DNA from 2 places in the Streptomyces sp. NPDC008238 genome. Region 1 is predicted to be linked to the other one. Evidence: riboswitches for the same ligand, from Rfam matches in the RefSeq annotation. Region 1 holds a riboswitch; the other holds the start of a gene.

Region 1 (10,921 bases):
AGGTCGCGGCGGGTACGGCGGGGCCCCGGCCGCCCGGAGGTCCGGGGCGGCCGGGGCCCGCGGCGTCAGCACTCGATGACGTTGACCGCGAGCCCGCCCCGCGCGGTCTCCTTGTACTTGACCTTCATGTCGGCCCCGGTCTCCTTCATGGTCTTGATGACCTTGTCGAGGGAGACGTGGTGCCGCCCGTCCCCGCGCATCGCCATGCGGGCGGCGGTGACGGCCTTGACCGCGGCCATGCCGTTGCGCTCGATGCAGGGGATCTGGACGAGCCCGCCGACGGGGTCGCAGGTGAGGCCCAGGTTGTGCTCCATGCCGATCTCCGCGGCGTTCTCCACCTTCTCCGGGCCGCCGCCGAGGACCTCGGCGAGCCCGCCCGCGGCCATGGAGCAGGCGGAGCCGACCTCCCCCTGGCAGCCGACCTCGGCGCCCGAGATGGAGGCGTTCTCCTTGAAGAGCATGCCGATCGCGCCCGCCGCGAGCAGGAAGCGGACGACGCCGTCCTCCTTCTCCGCCTCCGTCGACTGCCCGGCCACGAAGTTGACGTAGTAGTGCAGCACGGCCGGGATGATGCCGGCGGCACCGTTGGTCGGGGCGGTGACGACGCGGCCGCCCGCGGCGTTCTCCTCGTTGACGGCCATGGCGTACAGCGTGACCCACTCCATGGCGTGCGCCGCCGTGTTGCCCTCGGCGCGCAGCTGGCGGGCGGTGGCCGAGGCGCGGCGGCGGACCTTGAGGCCGCCGGGGAGGATGCCCTCGCGGGTCAGCCCGGCCTTGACGCAGTCCTGCATGACGCGCCAGATCTCCAGCAGGCCCGCGCGGATCTCCGCCTCGGTGCGCCACGCCTTCTCGTTCTCCAGCATCAGCCCGGAGATCGACAGCCCGGTCTCCCGGGTGAGCCGCAGCAGCTCGTCGCCGGTGCGGAAGGGGTACCTCAGCACGGTGTCGTCGAGCTTGATGCGGTCCTCGCCGACCGCGTCCTCGTCGACGACGAAGCCGCCGCCCACCGAGTAGTAGGTCTTCTCCAGCACGGGCGCGCCGGTCTCGTCGTACGCGGCGAGCGTCATGCCGTTGGCGTGGTACGGCAGCGAGCGGCGCCGGTGCAGCACCAGGTCGTCGTCGGCGGAGAACGGGATCTCGTGGGCGCCGAGCAGGTTGATGCGGCGGCTGTGGCGGATCTGCTCGACCCGCTGGTCGGCGGTGTCCACGTCGACCGTGCGGGGGGAGTGCCCCTCCAGGCCCAGCAGCACCGCCTTGGGGGTGCCGTGGCCGTGGCCGGTCGCGCCGAGCGAGCCGAACAGCTCGGCGCGCACGGAGGCGACGCCCGCCAGCATGCCGTCGTTCTTCAGCCGCTGGACGAACATCCGCGCGGCGCGCATCGGGCCCACGGTGTGGGAGCTGGAGGGGCCTATGCCGATCGAGAAGAGGTCGAAGACGGAGATGGCCACGGTGCGATGACTCCTCGGGTTCGCGGACCCCGTTGTCCGCGGGCGGCCGGCGGGTTCGCCGCCGGGTGGTACGTGGGCGCGGCGTGGGTGCGCCGCCTGTGTTCCAGTGTGCGGGACCGTCCTCACGGAGCGGCCCCGCACACCGGGTGACACTCGCTACTTCAGGCCGGGGTACAGCGGGTGCTTGCCGGCCAGGGCGGTGACCCGGGCGCCGAGCGCCTTGGCGGTCTCCGCGTCGAAGCCCGGCTTGAGGGCCTCGGCGATGACGTCGGCGACCTCGCGGAAGTCCTCCGTGCCGAAGCCGCGGGTGGCCAGCGCCGGGGTGCCGATGCGCAGGCCGGAGGTGACCATCGGCGGGCGCGGGTCGTTCGGGACCGCGTTGCGGTTGACCGTGATCCCGATCTCGTGCAGCCGGTCCTCGGCCTGCTGGCCGTCGAGCTCGCTGTCGCGCAGGTCGACCAGGACCAGGTGGACGTCGGTGCCGCCGGACAGCACCGAGACGCCGGCCGCCGCGATGTCGTCCCGGGTCAGCCGCTCCGCGAGGATCCGCGCGCCCTCCAGGGTGCGGACCTGGCGGTCCTTGAACTCCTCGCTCGCCGCGATCTTGAAGGCGACCGCCTTCGCCGCGATGACGTGCTCCAGCGGGCCGCCCTGCTGGCCGGGGAAGACCGCCGAGTTGATCTTCTTGGCGAGCTCCGCCTTGCACAGGATGACGCCGCCGCGCGGGCCGCCCAGCGTCTTGTGCGTGGTCGTGGTGACGACGTCCGCGTACGGCACGGGGGAGGGGTGCAGGCCCGCCGCCACCAGACCGGCGAAGTGCGCCATGTCGACCATCAGGTAGGCGCCGACCTCGTCGGCGATCCGGCGGAAGGCCGCGAAGTCCAGCTGCCGCGGGTACGCCGACCAGCCGGCGATGATCAGCTTCGGCCGGGACTCCTTGGCCAGGCGCTCGACCTCGGCCATGTCGACCTGACCGGTCTCCTGGTCCACGTGGTAGGCGACCACGTCGTACAGCTTGCCGGAGAAGTTGATCTTCATGCCGTGGGTCAGGTGCCCGCCGTGGGCGAGGTTCAGACCCAGGATCGTGTCGCCGGGGTTCAGCAGCGCGAACATCGCGGCCGCGTTGGCCTGCGCGCCCGAGTGCGGCTGGACGTTGGCGTGCTCGGCGCCGAAGAGCGCCTTGATCCGGTCGATCGCGAGCTGCTCGACGACGTCGACGTGCTCGCAACCGCCGTAGTAGCGGCGGCCGGGGTACCCCTCGGCGTACTTGTTGGTCAGCACCGAGCCCTGGGCCTGGAGCACCGCGACCGGAGCGAAGTTCTCCGAGGCGATCATCTCGAGGGTGGACTGCTGACGGTGGAGTTCGGCGTCGACGGCGGCGGCGACGTCGGGGTCGAGCTCGTGCAGTGAGCTGTTGAGAAGCGACATCAGGGGGTCATCCGTCCGGAGGTCGGAGTGGACAGGGCGGAGCTGCCGGGAGGTCCCGAGCGGTCAGTTGCCGGTGAAGGCGGTGTACTCGTCCGCGGAGAGCAGGTCGCCCGGCTCCTCGGTGACCTTCACCTTGAACAGCCAGCCGCCCTCGAAGGCCGCCGAGTTCACCAGCGAGGGGTCGTTGACGACGTCCTCGTTGACCTCGGTGACCTCACCGGAGACCGGGGCGTACAGGTCGCTGACCGACTTGGTCGACTCCAGCTCACCGCAGGTCTCGCCCGCGGCGACCGTGTCACCGACCGCCGGGAGCTGGACGTAGACGACATCGCCGAGGGCGTTCGCCGCGTGCTCGGTGATGCCCACCGACGACACGCCGTCCGCGTCGGCGGCCGAGACCCACTCGTGCTCCTTGCTGTACCGCAGCTGCTGGGGGTTGCTCATGGCGTGAATTCTCCTGGATGACGGTATGTGCTGGTGAACGGCTGTCTTGACAGGTGGGACGGGTGTGCCGGATGAGACCGGGGACTCAGCGCTGCCGCTTGTAGAACGGCAGGGCCACCACCTCGTACGGCTCATGCGTACCGCGGATGTCCACGCCCACACCGGAGGTACCCGGCGCGGCGTGCGCGGCGTCCACGTACGCGATGGCGATCGGCTTGCCCAGGGTCGGGGAGGGGGCGCCGGAGGTGACCTCGCCGACCACCTCGCCGCCCGCCACCACCGGGTAGCCCGCCCGGGGTACCCGGCGGCCCTCGGCGACCAAACCGACCAGCTTGCGCGGCGGCGTGGCCTCGGCCTTGGCGGCGGCCGCGGCCAGCGCCTCGCGGCCCACGAAGTCACCTGGCTTGTCGAACTTCACGACCCGGCCGAGCCCGGCGTCGAACGGGGTGAGCGCGGTGGTCAGCTCGTGCCCGTACAGCGGCATGCCCGCCTCCAGGCGCAGCGTGTCGCGGCAGGACAGGCCGCACGGCACCAGGCCGGCGTCCGCGCCCGCCTCGGTCAGCGCCTGCCACAGCTTCTCCGCGTCGGCCGGGGCGACGAAGAGCTCGAAGCCGTCCTCGCCGGTGTAGCCCGTGCGGGCGATCAGCGCGGGGACGCCGGCCACGGTGCCGGGCAGGCCCGCGTAGTACTTCAGCCCGTCGAGGTCGGCGTCGGTGACCGACTTCAGGATGGCGGGGGAGTTCGGCCCCTGGACGGCGATCAGCGCGTAGGCGTCCCGGTCGTCGCGGACCGCGGCGTCGAAGCCGGCGGCGCGCTCGGTCACCGCGTCGAGGACGACCTGGGCGTTGGAGGCGTTGGCGACGACCATGTACTCCTCGTCGCCGAGGCGGTAGACGATCAGGTCGTCGAGGATGCCGCCGTCGGGCGCGCAGATCATCGTGTAGCGGGCACGGCCCACGGCCAGCGCCGAGATGTGGCCCACCAGCGCGTGGTCCAGGGCCTCGCCCGCACCCGGACCGGTGACCGTGATCTCACCCATGTGGGACAGGTCGAAGAGACCGGCCCGGGTCCGTACGGCGGTGTGCTCGTCGCGCTCGCTGGCGTACCGCAGCGGCATGTCCCAGCCCGCGAAGTCGGTCATGGTGGCGCCGAGGGCGCGGTGCAGCGCGTCCAGTGCGGTACGGCGGGATTCACTCATCGGGCGGGCTCCCAAGGCAAGGAAGAGACAGGTAGGGCGATGACGGGGCAGGTCCTCCCCATCTGTCATCGGAACCTGAGAGGTTCACCTGGACCCTCCGTGCGGAGGAGTCCCGGCTTGCACCTTGGGTGGGGCGGCACCCCCGTGGCCGGGAGGGCTCGCCCGCTTTTCAGATGTGCCTCGAACGCGCGGTATCTGTGCCTGAGAGATTCAAGGGAGGACTTGCTCCTTCGGCGTCCCGCCCGCCACAGCGGTGCGGAAACTCTCCCGCGCGGCCTCGAACGGCCTATATGCGATTGAGGCCGCCATCATTGCACGGGCGCCCGCCGTTGTCGCGATCGCGTCCCGGATGTCCCGGTCCGGTCCCGATCCGGTAGTAACGCCGCCGTTCCTCTGGGTAGGCAAAGACACAGGATTTACCATCTTGAACGTCGGACCCGGAGGGCGAACTGTGCGGTGGCAGAGTGCGTATGCGACGGCCGGGGGTCCGGCCGTGTCCCGGCCGGTACCGGCGCGGGCCGGGGAAGCGCGTCGCGGGGGACGTGCCGTACGGCCGCGGCGGCTGATCGATCTGCGACGGGGGCGCCGGCCCGTACGCACCCTGCGCTACCCGCCGGGGGACGTCCTGCTCGTCTCCGGCCTGCCGGGCGGCGGCAAGAGCACCCTCATGCGGCGCGCGACCGGCGGCGCCCGCCTGATCGACTCACAGGACGTCAGGGAACGCTGGCAGGCCCGGGTTCCGCGGCTGCTGCCGTACGCCCTCTACCGTCCCCTGGTGCGGATCGCTCACTACGCCGGGCTGTGGCGGGCGCTGCGCTCGGGCGACAGCGTCGTGCTCCACGACTGCGGAACCCTGCGCTGGGTGCGCGCCTGGGTCTCCCGTGAGGCCCGGCGCCGGGGAAGGGGCATGCACCTGGTGCTGCTGGACGTCCCCGTCCGGACCGCGCTGGACGGCCAGCGCGAACGCGGCCGCCGGGTGTCGGCGTACGCCATGGCCCGGCACCGTGCCGCCTCCCGCCGCCTGCTGACGGAGGCGGAGGCGGGCCGGCTGCCGGGGGCGTGCGCCTCGGTGGTGCTGCTGGACCGCGAAGCGGCCCGGGAGCTCGAGGCCATCGACTTCGACGGCTGAGCGGCCGGGCCGCGACGCGTGAGGGGCGGTACCGCTGAACGATCAACCAATCTGCGGATCCACCTGGGCCTGGGGCGCGATCTCCGCCTCGGGCGACAGCTGCTGCCCCTGGTCGTTCAGGGGGAGCGGCAGCGGGAGCGGAAGCGGCAGCGGCAGTGCGCCGGTGAGCAGCTTCGGCACCGCCAGCAGCAGGGCCTGCAGGTCGGCGACGACGGCGGCGACACCGGCCGTCACACCCGCGAGGTCCTTGGCGACCACCTTGGCCAGCAGGTCCGTGACGTCCTGGACCAGCTTGGTGAGCGCGTTCTTGACGTCGGTGACGGCGTCCGCGGCGCCCTGATCGCCGGGACCGCCGACCTGGTCGATGGTGCTCGGGTCACCCGGCAGGCCGGGGTCCCCTGGCTCCAGGCCCGGTTGTGGCGCGCCCGGATCCATGGCCGCCGGGTCGGTGAAGCCGGGAGAAACCGCACCCGCCTGGTCGAGGACCGAGGCCAGCTGCCCGCTCGCCTCCTCCAGACCCTTGCGGAGTTCCTCGAGCTTCGCCGAGTCCGGGCTTTCGACCTGGGCTTCCTGGGTGAGCTTGGCCCCGATGGACAGCGTGTCACCGAGCTTGGAGATCAGTTCGGCGTTGCCCGTGTCCGCCGCGCGAGCGGCGAGGTGCTCGACCTCGACGGCCGTGCTCCGGGTGGGGGCCTGGGCACTCGCGACACCGCCGGTGAGGCCCATCGTCAGCGAGGCGCACACGGCCGCCGCTATGAGGGTGGAGTTGATCCTGGTGATGCGCATGTCGAGATATCTCCCGGTTGAGGGTGTTCTCCTTGCTCGTCCTACCTTCGGAGCCGCTGTGACGCTTCGCAACCGGACGATCGCAATATGTGACCACGGCATGGGGCGGCCGATGTGACGGGCGCGTGATGCGGGGGTCGTCCGCGCCCGCCGCCGGATAGGGTTTCCACGGAGCGCACCACCACAGGAAATTGCGAGGCGAAACGCAGTGAACATCCCGGGGCAGCGGATACCGGACGGCTTCGCCCCGCCTGGCCACGGCGCCGGCGGCTGGCCCGCCAACGAACTCGAGGAAGTGCTCTCCGCGGCACTCGGCGATCCGGGTGCCACGGCCCGCGTCCTGGAGGTGCTCGGACGCTCGCAGTTGTGGATCCCGCTGCCGAACGGCGGCAGTCCCGAGAGCACCGACCTCGACCTGCCGACCCTCGAACTCGACGGCGGCGTCTACGTCCCCGTCTTCAGCTCCGAGCAGCAGTTCCTCGCCGCCGGTACCGGCATGAGCTTCGCCGTCGCCCCCGCCCGTGAGTTCGCCCGGGGGCTGCCCCCGCAGATCGGGATCGCCGTGAACCCCGGAGGCGCGGTGGGCATCCCGCTGCCGCCCGCCGCGGTGATGGAGCTGTGCCGCACCGACCGCGAGCCCGGTACCCCCACCGGCGCCCGGGTCCGGCTGTGGGAACCCTCGCCGGACGAGGAGCCGGTCGACTTCCTGGCCGTAGCCGCGGGCGAGTTCGCCGTGACCCCGGTCGTGCTCTCCGCCCGCCGCGCGCTGGCCAGCGTCGAGGGCGACCCCGCCACCCTCTTCGTCGGCGTCGAACTCGACCGCTGGCAGGAGGAGGACCGGGCCGCCGCCATGGCCGCCCTCGGGCGCGCGCTCGGCGCCGTACCGCTGCCCTGGCAGGTCAGTCTGGTGCTGCTGGACGTCGCACAGGACCCCATCGGCGACTGGATGCTGGAGCGCGTGCGACCCTTCTATGTCGGCACGGGCGCATAACCTGGGTCCCGTACGGCACCAGAGGCATTCGGCGGAGCAGACGACGCGGACGAGGCAGACGCGGAAGGGCGGGACACGTGAGCGCCGGCGTGGGAGGGGGCGGGGGGCTGGAGCATGCGCTCCGGCAGGTGACGCCCGGTAGGTACGACGCCTACGAGGAAGTGCTGCGGACCCTCGCCGACAGCCAGGTGTGGATGCTGCTCTGGCAGGGCACCCCCGGCGGGGCGGACGCGCAGTACGGCAACATGGAGGTCGCCGGCCACGGCTACGCGCCGTGCGTGACCTCGCCGCAGGAGTTCACCGCCTGCGGCTGGAACCGGGCCCACGAGGTGGTGTCCGGCCGCGAGATCGCGGCCTCGCTCTTCCCCGACCGCTGGGGCCTGTGGCTCAACCCGCACGCCCCCGGCGGCGGCGTCGGCGTCCCCTGGCTCGACCTGCGGCGCGTCAGCCTCGGCCTCGACCGCTCCCCGGCCGGACCGCTGCGGATCGGCGAGCCCGCGCTCCAGATCCCCCAGTACTACGCCCTGTTGTCCCAGCAGGCCCATCGCAGCCCGGCCGTCCGCTCCCTGCGGCGCGCCTGGGTCCAGCCCGTACTGGGCGAGCCCTACCTGGCGATCGGCGTGGACCTCTACGACGCCGGGCCCCAGGCCGTGGAGTCGGTGCGCCTGATGATGCAGTCCGCCCTCGGGGCGGTGCCGCAAGGGCTGCCGGTCGCCACGGTCGCGCTCACCGACGAGTACGACCCGGTCGGTATGTGGATGCGGGCTTCGGCGCAGCCCTTCTACTCCCGTGACGCCCACGGCGCGCCGGGTGCACAGGGCGCACCGGGCGCGCCGGGTGCTCCCGGGGCGACGTACGGGTGGGCCCCGCAGCCCTACTGACGCTCCCGGCGGGTCTCTCCCACCCGCCCACCCGGACGGCGCCTCCGTGCAGGTCAGGAAGGCGGTGACGGGCGGGTGGCGAGTGGGTGGGAGGCGGCCCGCCGCAGGCGCGACGGACCCGCTCCGCGGGGGACCCCGGTCACAGGATCGCGTCGATGAGCCCCAGCGGCGGGCTCCCCATTTCCAGCAGCGCCCCGTGGAACCGCTGGAGCGAGAACTCCGGCCCCCAGGCGCGCCGGGCGCGCTCCCGCAGCCGCATGATCTCCAACTTGCCCCAGGTGTAGCGCCCGTAGGCCGCGTCGAAGGTGCCGCGCCGTGCCTCGGAGGCCGCGCCGGCCCGCGCGAGGTGGGCGTCCCGCATGAAGCGCTGCGTGGCCTCCTCCAGCGTCATCGCCCCCGTGTGCAGCCCGATCGCGCACGCCAGCCGGGTGACGCGTACGAGCGCCTCCAGCGCCACGCCGATCGCGAAGCGGGGGTCGCGGGCACGGAAGCCCTCCTCCAGGCAGACCTCCTCGACGTAGTGCGCCCAGCCCTCGCAGAAGGAGAGCGAGTGCAGGACACGCCGTACCTGCGTGGGTGCGTGCCGCAATGCCCGGCCGTGGGCGAAATGGCCCGGCGCGACCTCGTGGACGGTGATCGCCGGCAGGCTCGTGCGGCTGAAGACCGAGAGCCACTCCTCGCGTTCCTCCTCCGGCCAGTCCGGCTCCGGCGGGGTGACGTGGTACCAGGAGGCGGAGTCGGCCTCCTCCGGCGCGGCCCAGGTCATCATTGCCATGGACCAGCGGCGTGACGGCGGTGCCGGTCCGACCAGGCAGTCCCCGTCGAGCCAGGGCACGAGCCCGCGCTGCCGGGTGAACTCGATGACCTCCTCGGTGAGCCGGGCGGCCTCGGGGATGACCCCGTCCGCGTCCGGGTGGTCGGCCAGCAGCCGCGGGATGAGCTCGTCCACGCCGGCCTTCGGGTCCAGCCGCCCGCAGGACTCGGTGAGGAGCGCGGTGAGCCGGTCCCGCTCGCGCTCGGCCTCGTCGGCCAGGGCCGACAGGTCGACGTGCAGGCCTTCTTGACTGCCCATCAGCAGGGCCAGCGCCTCGCCCCCGAGCCGCGGGTCGGGGTCGCCGGTCTCGGCGGCGCGGGCGATGTGGTCGACCAGCCGGGCGTGCGCGGCGAGCGCGGGACCCGCCTCCGGCTCGGCCTCCGGGTCGAGGTCGGCGGCGAGTCCGCGGACCGCCCCGAGGAGTGCCCCGGCGACCGGCGCGCTCACCCGGTCGAGCGACGCGATGGCCGCGTCGACGGCGTCCGGCCACTGCTGCAGGTGGCGTCTGCGTGCCTCGGCAAGCTCCTCACGGGGCGCGTACTCGCGGTCGTAGGCGGTGAGTTCGAGATTGGACAAATGCGGATATGGGTCGCGGCGGTGCAGTTCCAGTTCCCCGTACTGGACCTTGAGGGTGTCCTCGAAGACCGAGAGGTGCCGTTCGTCGTGGGGGTCGGCGAGGGCCGGCTCGCGCAGCCGGGCGTGGGCGAGCGAGGACAGTCCGCGGCGGACGCCTGCGGGCGACAGATCCTGCACCTGGCCGTCGTACTCGTGGAGTCCCGCCATCTCCCTGACCACGGGGACCATCAGGTCGCACACCGAGCGAAGCCGATCATTCATGGCGTCGACGGTAGCGACTCCAGTTGCATCGCGGCGATCTGTCAACGCGCGTAACACTGCGGTAATAACGGACGAAGGCTCACCACATCACGGTTGCGCATCGCTTCCCTGTGGGGTCTGGCGCGTGATCCACGCCCCATGAAGACTCGCGCACCAAGACGCCTCACGCGTCGCCTTAACGATTCATCACACGTCAAACACACAGCCCAGCGCCACCGCACCACCATCAAGAGCTGCGCCCGACATGGTCGGTCCGCTCCGTCGACCCGGGCGGACGGCCAGGCGAAGCCGGCCACCGCCGGCAGGGGGATGCACGAGGAGACATGACAGCACCGCTGCACGACACCGCTGAGACGGCCGTCGCCGACGTCGCCGCCGACATACCCGCGAAGGCGATCGAGGGGCGTTCGCCCGGGCGCATCGCATGGATGCGCCTCAAGCGCGACAAGGTCGCGCTGGCGGGCGGCGTGATCGTCGTCCTCCTCATCCTGGTCGCGATCTTCGCCCCCCTCATCGTCAGCGCCTTCGGCCACCCGCCGAACGACTTCCACGAGGACAAGATCGACCCGCTGTTCGGCACGCCCACCGGCAAGTGGGGCGGCATCAGCGGGGATTACCTCTTCGGCGTGGAGCCGGTCAACGGCCGCGATGTCTTCAGCCGCATCGTCTACGGCACGCGGATCTCCCTGCTGGTGGCCTTCCTGTCGGCGATCGTCGCCGTGGTCCTCGGCACCTTCTTCGGCATAATGGCCGGCTACTTCGGCGGCTGGGTCGACGCCGCCATCGGCCGTGTGATGGACGTGCTCCTCGCCTTCCCGCAGCTGCTCTTCATCATGTCCCTCGTCTCGGTCATGCCGAACTCGCTGCTGGGATTCAGCGGCACCGGCGTGCGCATGGGCGTCCTGGTGGTCGTGATCGGCTTCTTCGGCTGGCCGTACGTCGGGCGCATCGTGCGCGGCCAGACC
Region 2 (10,921 bases), on a different contig from region 1:
GTTCTCGCACTTCTGCGAGGGCCCGTACCTCGCCTCGACCGAGCGCGCGTTGCGCCAGGCCGACGCGCTCACCACCCCCTACCAGCCGCACCTGCTCTCGGTACCGGGGCTCTACATGCTGACGCTGTGGCTGCACGGAGACCTCTCGGCCGACGCGGGCTCGGCCCAGCCGGCCCACTCCGACCTGCTGATCCCGCTGGCGCCGGCGCCGCCGGGGATCGCCGCGCACCGCATGCACCGGCTCTCGGACCTGGTGCCGGTGCTGACCCTGCGGCTGGCTCCGCCACCCCTGCTCGGCACCACCGCCTGAGGCTCGCGGCTGGGGCGACCTCGCACGCCTCCGTGACCGTCCGGTCACGGAGGCGTTGCTTTGTCCGGGCAACCGCCCGCGAGAGTGAATGCGTCCCCAACTAACGAGGACAGCTCACGCGAAATCCCTGCGGAAATCCCTCAGTAGAGCAACACTGGGACCGACCGACTGAACGGGGGAGCGGCATGACTGAGGTTCCTACCCAAGGCAGCCGTACTTCACACCACTCGCAGCGAAAGACGTCGTCCATGTGCCCGCACCAGCCGCAGTGCCCGTCCGCCGGCAGCCCCGACCGCGAGGCCGCCCACATCACGGCCAGCCACCCCGAGCAGGGCTGGAGCCTGCTGTGCAACGGCGTCCTCCTCTTCGAGGACACCGGTGAGCTCCTCCCCGACGGGCGGATCATCGCCCCGCACCGTCCGCTCGGCAGCGGGCACATCGTCACGGCGGCCTGACCGGGCCGGGAACGACAAAGGGCCGACCCCGCTGGAACAGCGGGGCCGACCCTTGAGCGGTGTCAAGCGCCCTTACGCGTCGTACTCGTCCAGCGGCGGGCAGGAGCAGACAAGGTTGCGGTCGCCGAAGGCGCCGTCGATGCGGCGGACCGGCGGCCAGTACTTGTCCGCGGCCGACACACCGGCGGGGAAGACCGCCTCCTCACGGGAGTACGGGTGCTCCCAGTCGCCGCCCAGGGCCGCCGCCGTGTGCGGGGCGTTGCGCAGCGGGTTGTCCTCCTTGGGCCACTCCCCCGAGCCGACCCGCTCGATCTCGCCGCGGATCGCGATCATCGTGTCGCAGAAGCGGTCCAGCTCCGCGAGGTTCTCGCTCTCCGTCGGCTCGATCATCAGCGTCCCAGCCACCGGGAACGACATCGTCGGCGCGTGGAAGCCGTAGTCGATCAGGCGCTTGGCGACGTCGTCGACCGTCACGCCCGTCTCCTTGGTCAGCGGACGCAGGTCGATGATGCACTCGTGCGCGACGAGCCCGCCCGGGCCGGTGTAGAGCACCGGGAAGTGCGGCTCCAGGCGCTTGGCGATGTAGTTCGCGCTGAGCACCGCCACCTGGGTGGCGCGCTTGAGGCCCTCGCCGCCCATGAGGCGCACGTACGCCCAGGAGATGGGCAGGATGCCGGCCGAACCCCACGGCGCGGCCGAGATCGGGCCGACGCCCGTCTCCGGGCCCGCGGCCGGCTGGAGCGGGTGGTTGGGCAGGTACGGGGCGAGGTGGGCGCGGACCGCGACCGGGCCGACGCCGGGGCCACCGCCGCCGTGCGGGATGCAGAAGGTCTTGTGCAGGTTCAGGTGCGACACGTCGCCGCCGAAGTGGCCCGGCTTCGCCAGACCCACCAGGGCGTTGAGGTTGGCGCCGTCCACGTAGACCTGGCCGCCCGCGTCGTGCACCGCGGCGCAGATGTCGCCGATGTGCTCCTCGAAGACACCGTGCGTGGAGGGGTAGGTGACCATGAGCACGGCGAGCTCGTCGCGGTACTGCTCGATCTTGGCGCGCAGGTCCTCGACGTCGACCTCGCCGTCGCCGGCGGTCTTCACGACGACGACCTTCATGCCGGCCATCACCGCGCTGGCGGCGTTCGTGCCGTGCGCGGAGGACGGGATGAGGCAGACCGTGCGCTGCGTGTCGCCGTTGGCCCGGTGGTAGGCGCGGACGGCCAGCAGGCCGGCCAGCTCGCCCTGGGAACCGGCGTTCGGCTGCAGGCTGACCTTGTCGTAGCCGGTGACCTCGGCGAGGCGGTCCTCCAGCTCGTGGATGAGCGTGAGGTACCCCTCGGCCTGCTCGGCGGGCGCGAAGGGGTGCAGCTGGCCGAACTCGGGCCAGGTGACCGGCTCCATCTCGGTGGTCGCGTTGAGCTTCATGGTGCAGGAGCCCAGCGGGATCATGCCGCGGTCCAGCGCGTAGTCGCGGTCGGCGAGGCGGCGCAGGTAGCGCAGCATCGCGGTCTCGGAGCGGTGCTGGTGGAAGACCGGGTGGGTCAGGTAGTCCACCTCGCGCTCAAGGCCCGCGGGCAGCGCGTCCTCGGTGGCCGCGTCCAGGGCCTCGACGTCGCCGCTGACGCCGAAGGCGCCCCACACGGCGGCGAGGTCGGCACGGCCGGTGGTCTCGTCGCAGGCGATGCCGACCAGGTCGGCGTCGGCCTGGCGCAGGTTGACCCCGGCGTCGCGGGCGGCGGCCACGACCTCGGCGGCCCGGCCGGGCACACGCGCGGTGACGGTGTCGAAGAAGGCGTCCGTGGTCACCTCGACGCCGCCGGCGCGCAGCCCGGCGGCGAGGACCGCGGCGTAGCGGTGGGTGCGGCGGGCGATCTGCGCCAGGCCCTCGGGGCCGTGGTAGACCGCGTACATGCCGGCCATGACGGCGAGCAGCACCTGCGCGGTGCAGATGTTGCTGGTGGCCTTCTCGCGGCGGATGTGCTGCTCGCGGGTCTGCAGCGCCAGGCGGTAGGCCCGGTCGCCGTCGGCGTCGACGGAGACGCCGACCAGGCGGCCGGGCAGGCTGCGGGCGTGCGTGTCACGGACGGCCATGTAGCCAGCGTGCGGGCCGCCGAAGCCCATGGGCACGCCGAAGCGCTGGGTGGTGCCGACGGCGATGTCGGCGCCGAGCTCGCCGGGTGAGGTCAGCACGGTCAGGGCCAGCAGGTCGGCGGCGACGGTGACGATCGCGCCGAGCCCGTGGGCCTGCTCTATGACCGGCTTGAGGTCGCGCACGGCACCGGAGGCACCCGGGTACTGCAGCAGCACGCCGAAGACACCGCGCTCGGCGATCTCCGCCGGGATGCCGCCGGCGAGGTCGGCGACGACGACCTCGACGCCGGTGGGCTCCGCGCGGGTCTCGATCACGGCGACGGTCTGCGGGAAGGTTTCCGCGTCGATCAGGAAGACGCCGTCCTTGACCTTCCCGACCCGGCGGGACAGGGCCATCGCCTCGGCGGCGGCCGTGCCCTCGTCGAGCAGCGAGGCGCCCGAGGTGGGCAGCCCGGTGAGGTCGGCGACGACCGTCTGGAAGTTCAGCAGGGCCTCCAGGCGGCCCTGCGAGATCTCCGGCTGGTAGGGCGTGTACGCCGTGTACCAGGCGGGGTTCTCCATGACGTTGCGCAGGATGACCGGCGGGGTGAAGGTGCCGTGGTAGCCGAGGCCGATCATCGGCCGCAGCACCTGGTTGCGGTCGGCGAGCGAGCGCAGCTCGGCGAGCACCTCGGGCTCGGTGCGGGCGCCGGACAGACCGAGCGCCTCGGCGCTCTTGATGGTGTCCGGGACGGCGGCGGCGGTCAGCTCGTCCAGCGAGCCGTAGCCGACCTGCGCGAGCATCTTGGCCTGCGCACCGGCGTCGGGCCCGACGTGACGCTGCTCGAAGGGGATGCCGCGCTCCAGCTCGGAGAGTGGGATGCGGTTGGCGGTCATCTGCGGAGGCCTCCTGGTCTGGCGCGACACGGCCTCCCCCTCTGTCATCTGAACCTGAGAGCTTCACCGTCCCGCACGTGCCGGGACGGCTTTCACCGTCGGTGAGGAAGTGGCCGCGCACGGTGCGTGCCGCCCTTTCCTGCTTTCCAGAGTGACCTCACCCATGCGGTACGGATGCCTGAGAGATTCCGGGGAGGGTTTGCTCCTTCGGCGCCCGGCGGGCGGTTCCCCGCGTGCCAGGACTCTCCCGCAAGGGGTCAGCAGCCGCTGTCAGCGTACCAGCGCGGTCCGGTGACGGGTCATGTGACAGCCGCCACCTTTCGTGCCTAAATAGGATTAATCGCGACCAGTTGGAGGGACCGTGCAGACCGGTATCGATCCGCGCAGCCTCATCGGGCGCAGGGCCTTCGACCGCAACGGGATGAAGATCGGCACGGTCGACGAGGTGTACCTCGACGACGCCACCGGGGAGCCCGAATGGGCCGCGGTACGCACCGGTCTGTTCAGCCGCGACGCGTTCGTGCCGCTGGAACCGAGCGAGTTCACCGGGGAAGAGCTGCGCGTGCCGTTCGACAAGGCGCTGATCAAGGACGCCCCGGACTTCGGAGTGGGCAGGCACCTCTCGCCCGAGCAGGAGCTCCAGCTCTACCACCACTACGGCATGAGCGGGCCCTCGCTGTCCGGCCCGGTGCCGGAGCCCCCGCCGGACCGCGACTTCGGCACGCTGGCCGGCGACAGCTGACGCGGGAGCGCCCGCGGGCTCGGTAACACCAGGGGGAGCGGCTCGGACGGTTCCAGCTCCGGGTCCGTCACCGCGAAGGTGCGCACCCGCCCCGGCACCACCGAGCCCGGCTCCTCGAAGCGGACGGTGACCCTGCCGACCCCGCTGCCCTGCACCCACCCGGCGCCGTACTCGCGGTGCCGTACGTCCTGGCCCGGCACCCAGCGCCGCTCCTCCGGCGCCGGCTCCCGGACTTCCTCCGCGGGCCGCTCCGGCGCCCCCTCGGACGGGCCCGCCTCCTCGTCCGCCGCCTCCTCCTCCCGCTCCGCCGCCTGGGCGAACAGGTCCTCCTGCGTGAAGTCGGCGAGCCCCGCGACGCCGACCCCCAGCAACCGGACGCCGCCCGTGATGTCGACGGCCTCCAGCAGCCTCGCCGCGGTCTCCCGGACCACCGACAGGTCGTCGGTGGGGGCGCGCAGGGTCTCCGAACGGGTCAGCGTCGTGAAGTCGTACCGCCGCACCTTCAGCACCACCGTGCGGCCCGAACGGCCCGCGGAGCGCAGCCGGCGCACGCAGCGGTCGGCCAGCCGGTCCACCTCCAGCCGGACGCGCACCCGATCGGTGAGGTCGACGTCGAAGGTGTCCTCGACCGAGACCGACTTGCTCTCGCGGTCGGCGACCACGGGGCGCTCGTCGACGCCCAGGGCCATCCCGTGCACATGGGCGCCGTGCGCCTTGCCGAGCAGCCTGACCAGCTCGGCCTCGCCCGCCTCCACCACCTCGCCGACCGTGACGATGCCCGCGCGCCGCAGGTGCTCGGCGGTCGCGGGACCCACGCCGGGGAGCGTGCGCACCTGCATGGGGGCGAGCAGTTCCCGCTCGGTGCCGGGCTCGATGACGACCAGCCCGTCCGGCTTGGCCTGCTCCGAGGCGATCTTGGCCAGCAACTTGGAGCCCGCGAGCCCCACCGAGCCCGTGAGCCCTGTCGCCGCCTTGATGTCCGCCCGCAGCCGCTCCCCCACCGCGCGCGGGTCGTCCGCGATGCCGCCCGCCTCCAGGTCGACGAAGGCCTCGTCCAGGCTGAGCGGCTCGACCAGCGGCGACAGCCGCGACAGCAGTTCCATGACGACGTCGCTGATCTGCCGGTAGACGGCGAAGCGCGGCATGAGGTAGGCCGCATTCGGGCACAGCCGCCGGGCGCGCGCCATCGCCATCGCCGAGTGCACCCCGTACACACGGGCCTCGTACGACGCGGTCGCCACCACCCCGCGCGGCCCTACGCCCCCCACGATGACCGGCTTCCCCCGCAGACTCGGCTTCGCGGCCTGCTCGACGGCGGCGAAGAACGCGTCCATGTCCAGATGGAGGATGACCGGCGCGCTTCTCACAGTCACCGATGGTGCACCACAGGTCCGACATCCGCCGTACACGTGTACGGCGGACGGGTGGGCGCGGCCGGTTCCGGCCGGTCAGCCCGCGCGGTTGCGGCGCCGGGCCAGCTCGTCACCCGGGTTGTGGCCGACCAGGGTCTCCCCGGTGTCGACCCGCTCGGAGTGCAGTTGGGACAGGGCGGCCTCGACGTCCCGCCACACCACGCCCACGGCGATCCCGAAGATCCCCTGACCGCCCTTGAGGAGGTCGACGACCTCGTCCGGGGAGGTGCACTCGTACACCGTCGCGCCGTCGCTCATCAGCGTCATCCGGGTGAGTTCCGCGGGCGCGCTGGACCGCAGGTGCTGCGCGGCCGTGCGGATGTTCTGGAGGGACACGCCCGTGTCGAGCAGCCGCTTGACGATCTTGAGGACCACGACGTCCCGGAAGCTGTACAGCCGCTGCGTCCCCGAGCCGTACGCGGGCCGGATGCTGGGCTCCACGAGCCCGGTCCGCGCCCAGTAGTCCAGCTGTCGGTAGGTGATGCCGGTCGCCGCACAGGCCGTGGGCCCGCGGTAGCCGACCGTCTCGCCGGCCCCCTCCGGCGGTTGCCCCGAGGTGTCGCCCGAACCCCCTCCGGGGGGCGTCGCGGCGTTGCGGGCCAAGGCCCCGCGCATCGGATACGGGCCGCCGAAGGCCGTACCGTCGCCGGTGCTTCTCACGCCGACCTCCCGTCCCTTCGCACCCCTCAGGGCACGCGCACGTGCCATCGGGACTTTCCTTCTCGACGGTAGGCAGTCACTCCGGGTGCGTCAACGATCGCCACGCTCGGCACGCCGAGTGATATCAACCCCAGAGGTGGTTTCCCGTGTCCATACCGGGGGTAAGGCTGCACGAATGGCCAGGGCGGGCCTCACTGGCTGCTGGTGCCGAAGTCCTCGGGCGAGATCTGGTCGAGGAACTCGCGGAACTTCTCAACCTCGTCCTCCTGCTCGTCGGGAATGGCGATGCCGGCGTCGTCCAGCACACCGTCGCTCCCGTAGATCGGGGTTCCGGTGCGCAACGCGAGCGCTATGGCATCCGAGGGACGCGCGCTCACCTCCACGCCGCTGGCGAACACCAGCTCGGCGTAGAAGACGCCGTCGCGCAGGTCGGTGATCCGGACCTCGGTCAGCGTCTGGCCGACGGCCTCGAGCACGTCCTTGAACAGATCATGGGTCAGCGGCCGCGCGGGCGTCATGCCCTGTTGCGCGAAGGCGATGGCGGTGGCCTCCCCCGGCCCGATCCAGATGGGCAGGTAGCGGTCGCCTCCCACTTCCCGCAGGAGCACAATCGGCTGGTTGGAGGGCATTTCGACCCGGACACCCACGACGTCGAGCTCGTTCACACAGCAACCCTAGGCCGTGCCCGGCCGGTTTGGGTAGTCGGGACGGGCCCGGCCGGTCGCCGACCGGGCGTGTCCTGGCCACGTCGGCTCAGAAGAGCCGCACCCTGAGCGCGGACTGCACCAGCGCCGCGTGCAGCCGTACCGACAGCGCCGCCAGCTCCCGCGCGGTGGCCTCCGCGTGCGTCCTGGTCTGCGGATTGCGGTGCCTGCGCAGCGGCGCCACCACCTGCTCCACCAGGCCGGCCTCACGATCGGCGGCGGCCTTCACCGCGCGCAGATGGCGCGGTTCGAGCCCGAAACGGCCAAGATCGGCCACGATCTTGGCGATGTTCACCGTTTCGGCGTCGTAGTCGCCGTCAGGACCGGTCTCCACCAGCCCGTACGCCTCCCACTGGGCGAGTTCGCCCGCTTCGGCGCCCGTGGCGGCCAGCAGCTCCTCCCGGCCGATGCGCAGCGCCGCGGGTGCCTCCCGCTCGACCGGACCGACCTCGATCAGCTCCCGGGCCTCACCGGAGGCCGGGGCGGGCAGCGGCAGCGGCTCTCCCCGGTCGAGGGCGTCGAGGTGCTCGCGGATCACTTTGAGCGGAAGATAGTGGTCGCGCTGCATGCGCAGGACGTGCCCGAGCCGTTCCACGTCCCGGACGGTGAACTTCCGGTACCCCGACGGGGTGCGCTGCGGCTCCACCAGCCCCTCCGCCTCCAGGAAGCGGATCTTGGAGATGGTGACCTCGGGGAACTCCTCCCGCAACTCGTTGAGCACCGCTCCGATGCTCAGCAGCCGGTCGTCCGCGGTGGCGGTGCCGTTGCCGGCACCGCCCGACGGTGTACGAAGCATGAACCTTCCCTCGCGGGGGTCAGGCGCCCCACTGGCTCGCGTAGAAGACCAGTCGGTACTTGCCGATCTGTACCTCGTCGCCACTGGACAGGGTCACCGAGTCGATCCGCTCGCGGTTGACGTAGGTGCCGTTGAGGCTGCCGACGTCGGCGACCGTGAAGGAACCGTCCTGCTGGCGCCGGAACTCCACGTGACGCCGAGAGACGGTGACGTCGTCCAGGAAGATGTCGCTCTCCGGGTGACGGCCCGCCGTGGTGAGCTCACCGTCCAGGAGGAAGCGGCTCCCCGAGTTGGGACCCCGGCGCACCACCAGCAGCGCGGAGCCCGGGGGCAGCGCGTCGACGGCGGCCTGGGCCTCCGGGGACAGCGCCGGCAGCGTGGTCTGTCCCGTCGCCTCGGCCTCGTACGCCTCGATCCCCGAGATGGAGATCGTGGACGTGGTCTCGGAGGCACGCTCGGACGGCACTCCGGCACGCAGCGGCGCGCCGCAGTTGGAGCAGAAGCGGCTCGCTTCCGCGTTCTGGAACCCGCACCGCGTACAGACCGGCAAGGACCCTCCACCCGTGCTAGAGGCTGATGGTTGCTGGAAACCTATGCGCCCCGCAGCCGCAGGGTCAACAGAAACCGCACCAGGACCGCCCGAAATGTCACCGCCCGGAGCAGCGGTCTCGTCACGGAACAGCGGGCGCTCCTCGCCCGGTCCCTCCCCCTGCGCGTGCCGCGGCGCGCGGTGACGCGCCGTGGGGCTGTCACCGGCCGGACGCGAACTCTTGCCGAACCACTTACCGAACAACTTCACGGGCGATTCCCCTTGAACGACACAGACCCGCCCGTGGGGCAGGACGAACCCTCAGTCACGACGAACACACAGTTTCTCTCACGCACCACCCCAACGGTGCGGCGACCCCCCGCATTCTCCTGCTCTCCCCCGCATACCCCACTCGCCCCCGCATCACCGGCTCGACGACTGAGCGTAGTCAGGCTGCTCCGACGGCCGCAAGGCGTCGACAACGATCTTCTCCGATCGCGTCACGTCCGCTGTGGCCTGCTCCTTCTCCAAAGTCTGTACCACGCCGCCCGGGATGTTCAGGGCGGGTTCAAGATCCTGTGGATTGCCGATGACCTTGAAGCGGTAGGGCGCGTTCACCTTGTGCCCGTCGATCTGGACACCGCCGCCCGAACCCTGGGTGAAGTAGGTGTCGGCCACGACCCGCACGTCGTTGATCTGGATCGCCTCCGCGCCCGCGGCGCGCAGCTCCTGGAGCGCGTCGAGCAGCATGTCGGCCTCGACCGCGTCCTCGGGGTCCTCGATGGTCAGGGTGATCCCGGGACCCTCGACGGCGACCGTGCCGGCCAGCACCCCGAGCTGCTCGGCCTTCTGCTCGGTCTGCTTGCGGGCCTCCTCGGCCTGGTCGGAGCTGTTCTCCAGCTCCGTGCGCTGCTCCTCCAGGCGCCGGCGTTCGTCGCCCAGCCGCTGCGAGCGGTTGTCCAGCTCGTCCAGGATGCGCACCAGGTCCTCCTGGCGGGCACCGCGCAAGGCGCTGGTGTCACTGGTCGAGCGGACCTGGATGGCCAGGCCGAGGCCGAGCACGAACAGCAGCAGGGCGACGATCAGCTGGGCCCGGGACACCCGCGGCGGCCACAGCCCGGCCTTGAGCCGCTGCCGGCCGGTCGCGGTGGGCGCCGACGCCTCGAGTTCCCTCGGCTGTTGCTGCCGGACCGGCGCGGAGGGCCGCTCCGGCGCCGGCTCGGCGGGCGGCATCGGGGCGGCGCCGGGCAGCTCCGGACGTGCCACGGGCGGCTCCGGACGCTGAGGGCGTTGCGGCCGGAAGGGTTCCGCGGGCCGCTCGGGTCCGCCGCGCTCCGCCGGCCTGCGCGGCTCCCCGGGCCCTCCCGGAGCGCCGGGGCGCGGCGCGTCCGGTCGCTCCGGGGTCTGGTCGTTCTCGTCGCTCATCGTGCTGTCACGCCCGGAAGACATGGCGGCGGATCGCCGCGGCGTTGGAGAAGATGCGGATGCCGAGGACGACGACCACACCCGTGGAGAGCTGCGCACCCACCCCCAGCTTGTCGCCCAGGAAGACGATCAGCGCGGCCACGACGACGTTGGACAGGAAGGAGACCACGAAGACCTTGTCGTCGAAGATCCCGTCGAGCATGGCCCGCAGACCGCCGAAGACGGCGTCGAGCGCGGCGACCACGGCGATCGGGAGGTAGGGCTCGACCACCGTCGGCACGACGGGGCGGACCACCAGGCCCACCACCACTCCAACGATCAGGCCCAGTACGGCGATCAATGCGTACCCTTCCCATTTCCGGATGCGCCCGGCGACGGCCCGGTCGACGGGACCGGGGTCGCGGAGCGGATGATCAGGCTAGGAGCCGCGGGCAGTTCCAGCCTCTCCTTCTCGGAGACGCGCGTACGGATCCCGTAGTTCTCCTGCAGGACGTGCAGATACTGCCCGTCCGCACTGTCCCAGAAGGACGTGCTCAGCTTCTGCGGGTCCCCGATCGCAAGGACCGTGTAGGGCGGTACCAGCGGCCGGTTGTCGACCAGTATGGCGTCACCCGCGGCACGGATGGCCGACAGCGACGTCAGCCGCTGCCCGTTGATGGAGATGGCCTCCGCCCCCGACGCCCAGAGCCCGTTGACGACGCGCTGCATGTCCCGGTCGCGGACACGGCCGGTGTCGGAGAAGTCACTCGTCGTGCGCGGGTCGTTGCCGCCGCCCGACGAGGCCTCCTTGGCGTCGTCGACCTCCAGCCGGATACCCGGTCCCGTGACGGGCGTGGCCCCGGCGAGCAGCGCCACGCGCTCCGCGTCGCCGTCCTGGGCCTTGAGCGCCTGGCGCTGCCTGGCCGCCACGTCGTCGCGGAGTTCGTCCAC

Evidence for each region. A riboswitch is a leader RNA that binds a small molecule or an ion and turns the genes downstream of it on or off. The one in region 1 is predicted to bind glycine.
Region 2: it holds a riboswitch for glycine, as region 1 does, so the genes downstream of both, gcvP (aminomethyl-transferring glycine dehydrogenase) here and gcvT (glycine cleavage system aminomethyltransferase GcvT) in region 1, are expected to answer to the same signal.

Annotation. Positions count from the first base shown of each region.
Region 1 is NZ_JBIBGK010000014.1:5,921-16,841, forward strand. Features, by position in the region: gene ACFZAU_RS25405 (L-serine ammonia-lyase) at 66-1,448, opposite strand; gene glyA (serine hydroxymethyltransferase) at 1,605-2,876, opposite strand; gene gcvH (glycine cleavage system protein GcvH) at 2,940-3,320, opposite strand; gene gcvT (glycine cleavage system aminomethyltransferase GcvT) at 3,406-4,518, opposite strand; glycine riboswitch at 4,698-4,798, opposite strand; gene ACFZAU_RS25425 (AAA family ATPase) at 4,970-5,647, shown strand; gene ACFZAU_RS25430 (hypothetical protein) at 5,690-6,433, opposite strand; gene ACFZAU_RS25435 (enhanced serine sensitivity protein SseB) at 6,642-7,424, shown strand; gene ACFZAU_RS25440 (enhanced serine sensitivity protein SseB C-terminal domain-containing protein) at 7,502-8,305, shown strand; gene ACFZAU_RS25445 (DUF885 family protein) at 8,445-9,956, opposite strand; gene ACFZAU_RS25450 (ABC transporter permease) at 10,280-10,921, shown strand, end outside.
Region 2 is NZ_JBIBGK010000008.1:272,713-283,633, forward strand. Features, by position in the region: gene ACFZAU_RS19940 (hypothetical protein) at 1-310, shown strand, start outside; gene ACFZAU_RS19945 (DUF5999 family protein) at 559-765, shown strand; gene gcvP (aminomethyl-transferring glycine dehydrogenase) at 838-3,723, opposite strand; glycine riboswitch at 3,761-3,877, opposite strand; glycine riboswitch at 3,880-3,983, opposite strand; gene ACFZAU_RS19955 (PRC-barrel domain-containing protein) at 4,085-4,465, shown strand; gene ACFZAU_RS19960 (DNA polymerase IV) at 4,378-5,832, opposite strand; gene ACFZAU_RS19965 (MerR family transcriptional regulator) at 5,914-6,537, opposite strand; gene ACFZAU_RS19970 (bifunctional nuclease family protein) at 6,729-7,202, opposite strand; gene ftsR (transcriptional regulator FtsR) at 7,291-8,037, opposite strand; gene ACFZAU_RS19980 (FHA domain-containing protein) at 8,057-8,878, opposite strand; gene ACFZAU_RS19985 (DUF881 domain-containing protein) at 8,990-9,799, opposite strand; gene ACFZAU_RS19990 (small basic family protein) at 9,999-10,331, opposite strand; gene ACFZAU_RS19995 (DUF881 domain-containing protein) at 10,328-10,921, opposite strand, start outside.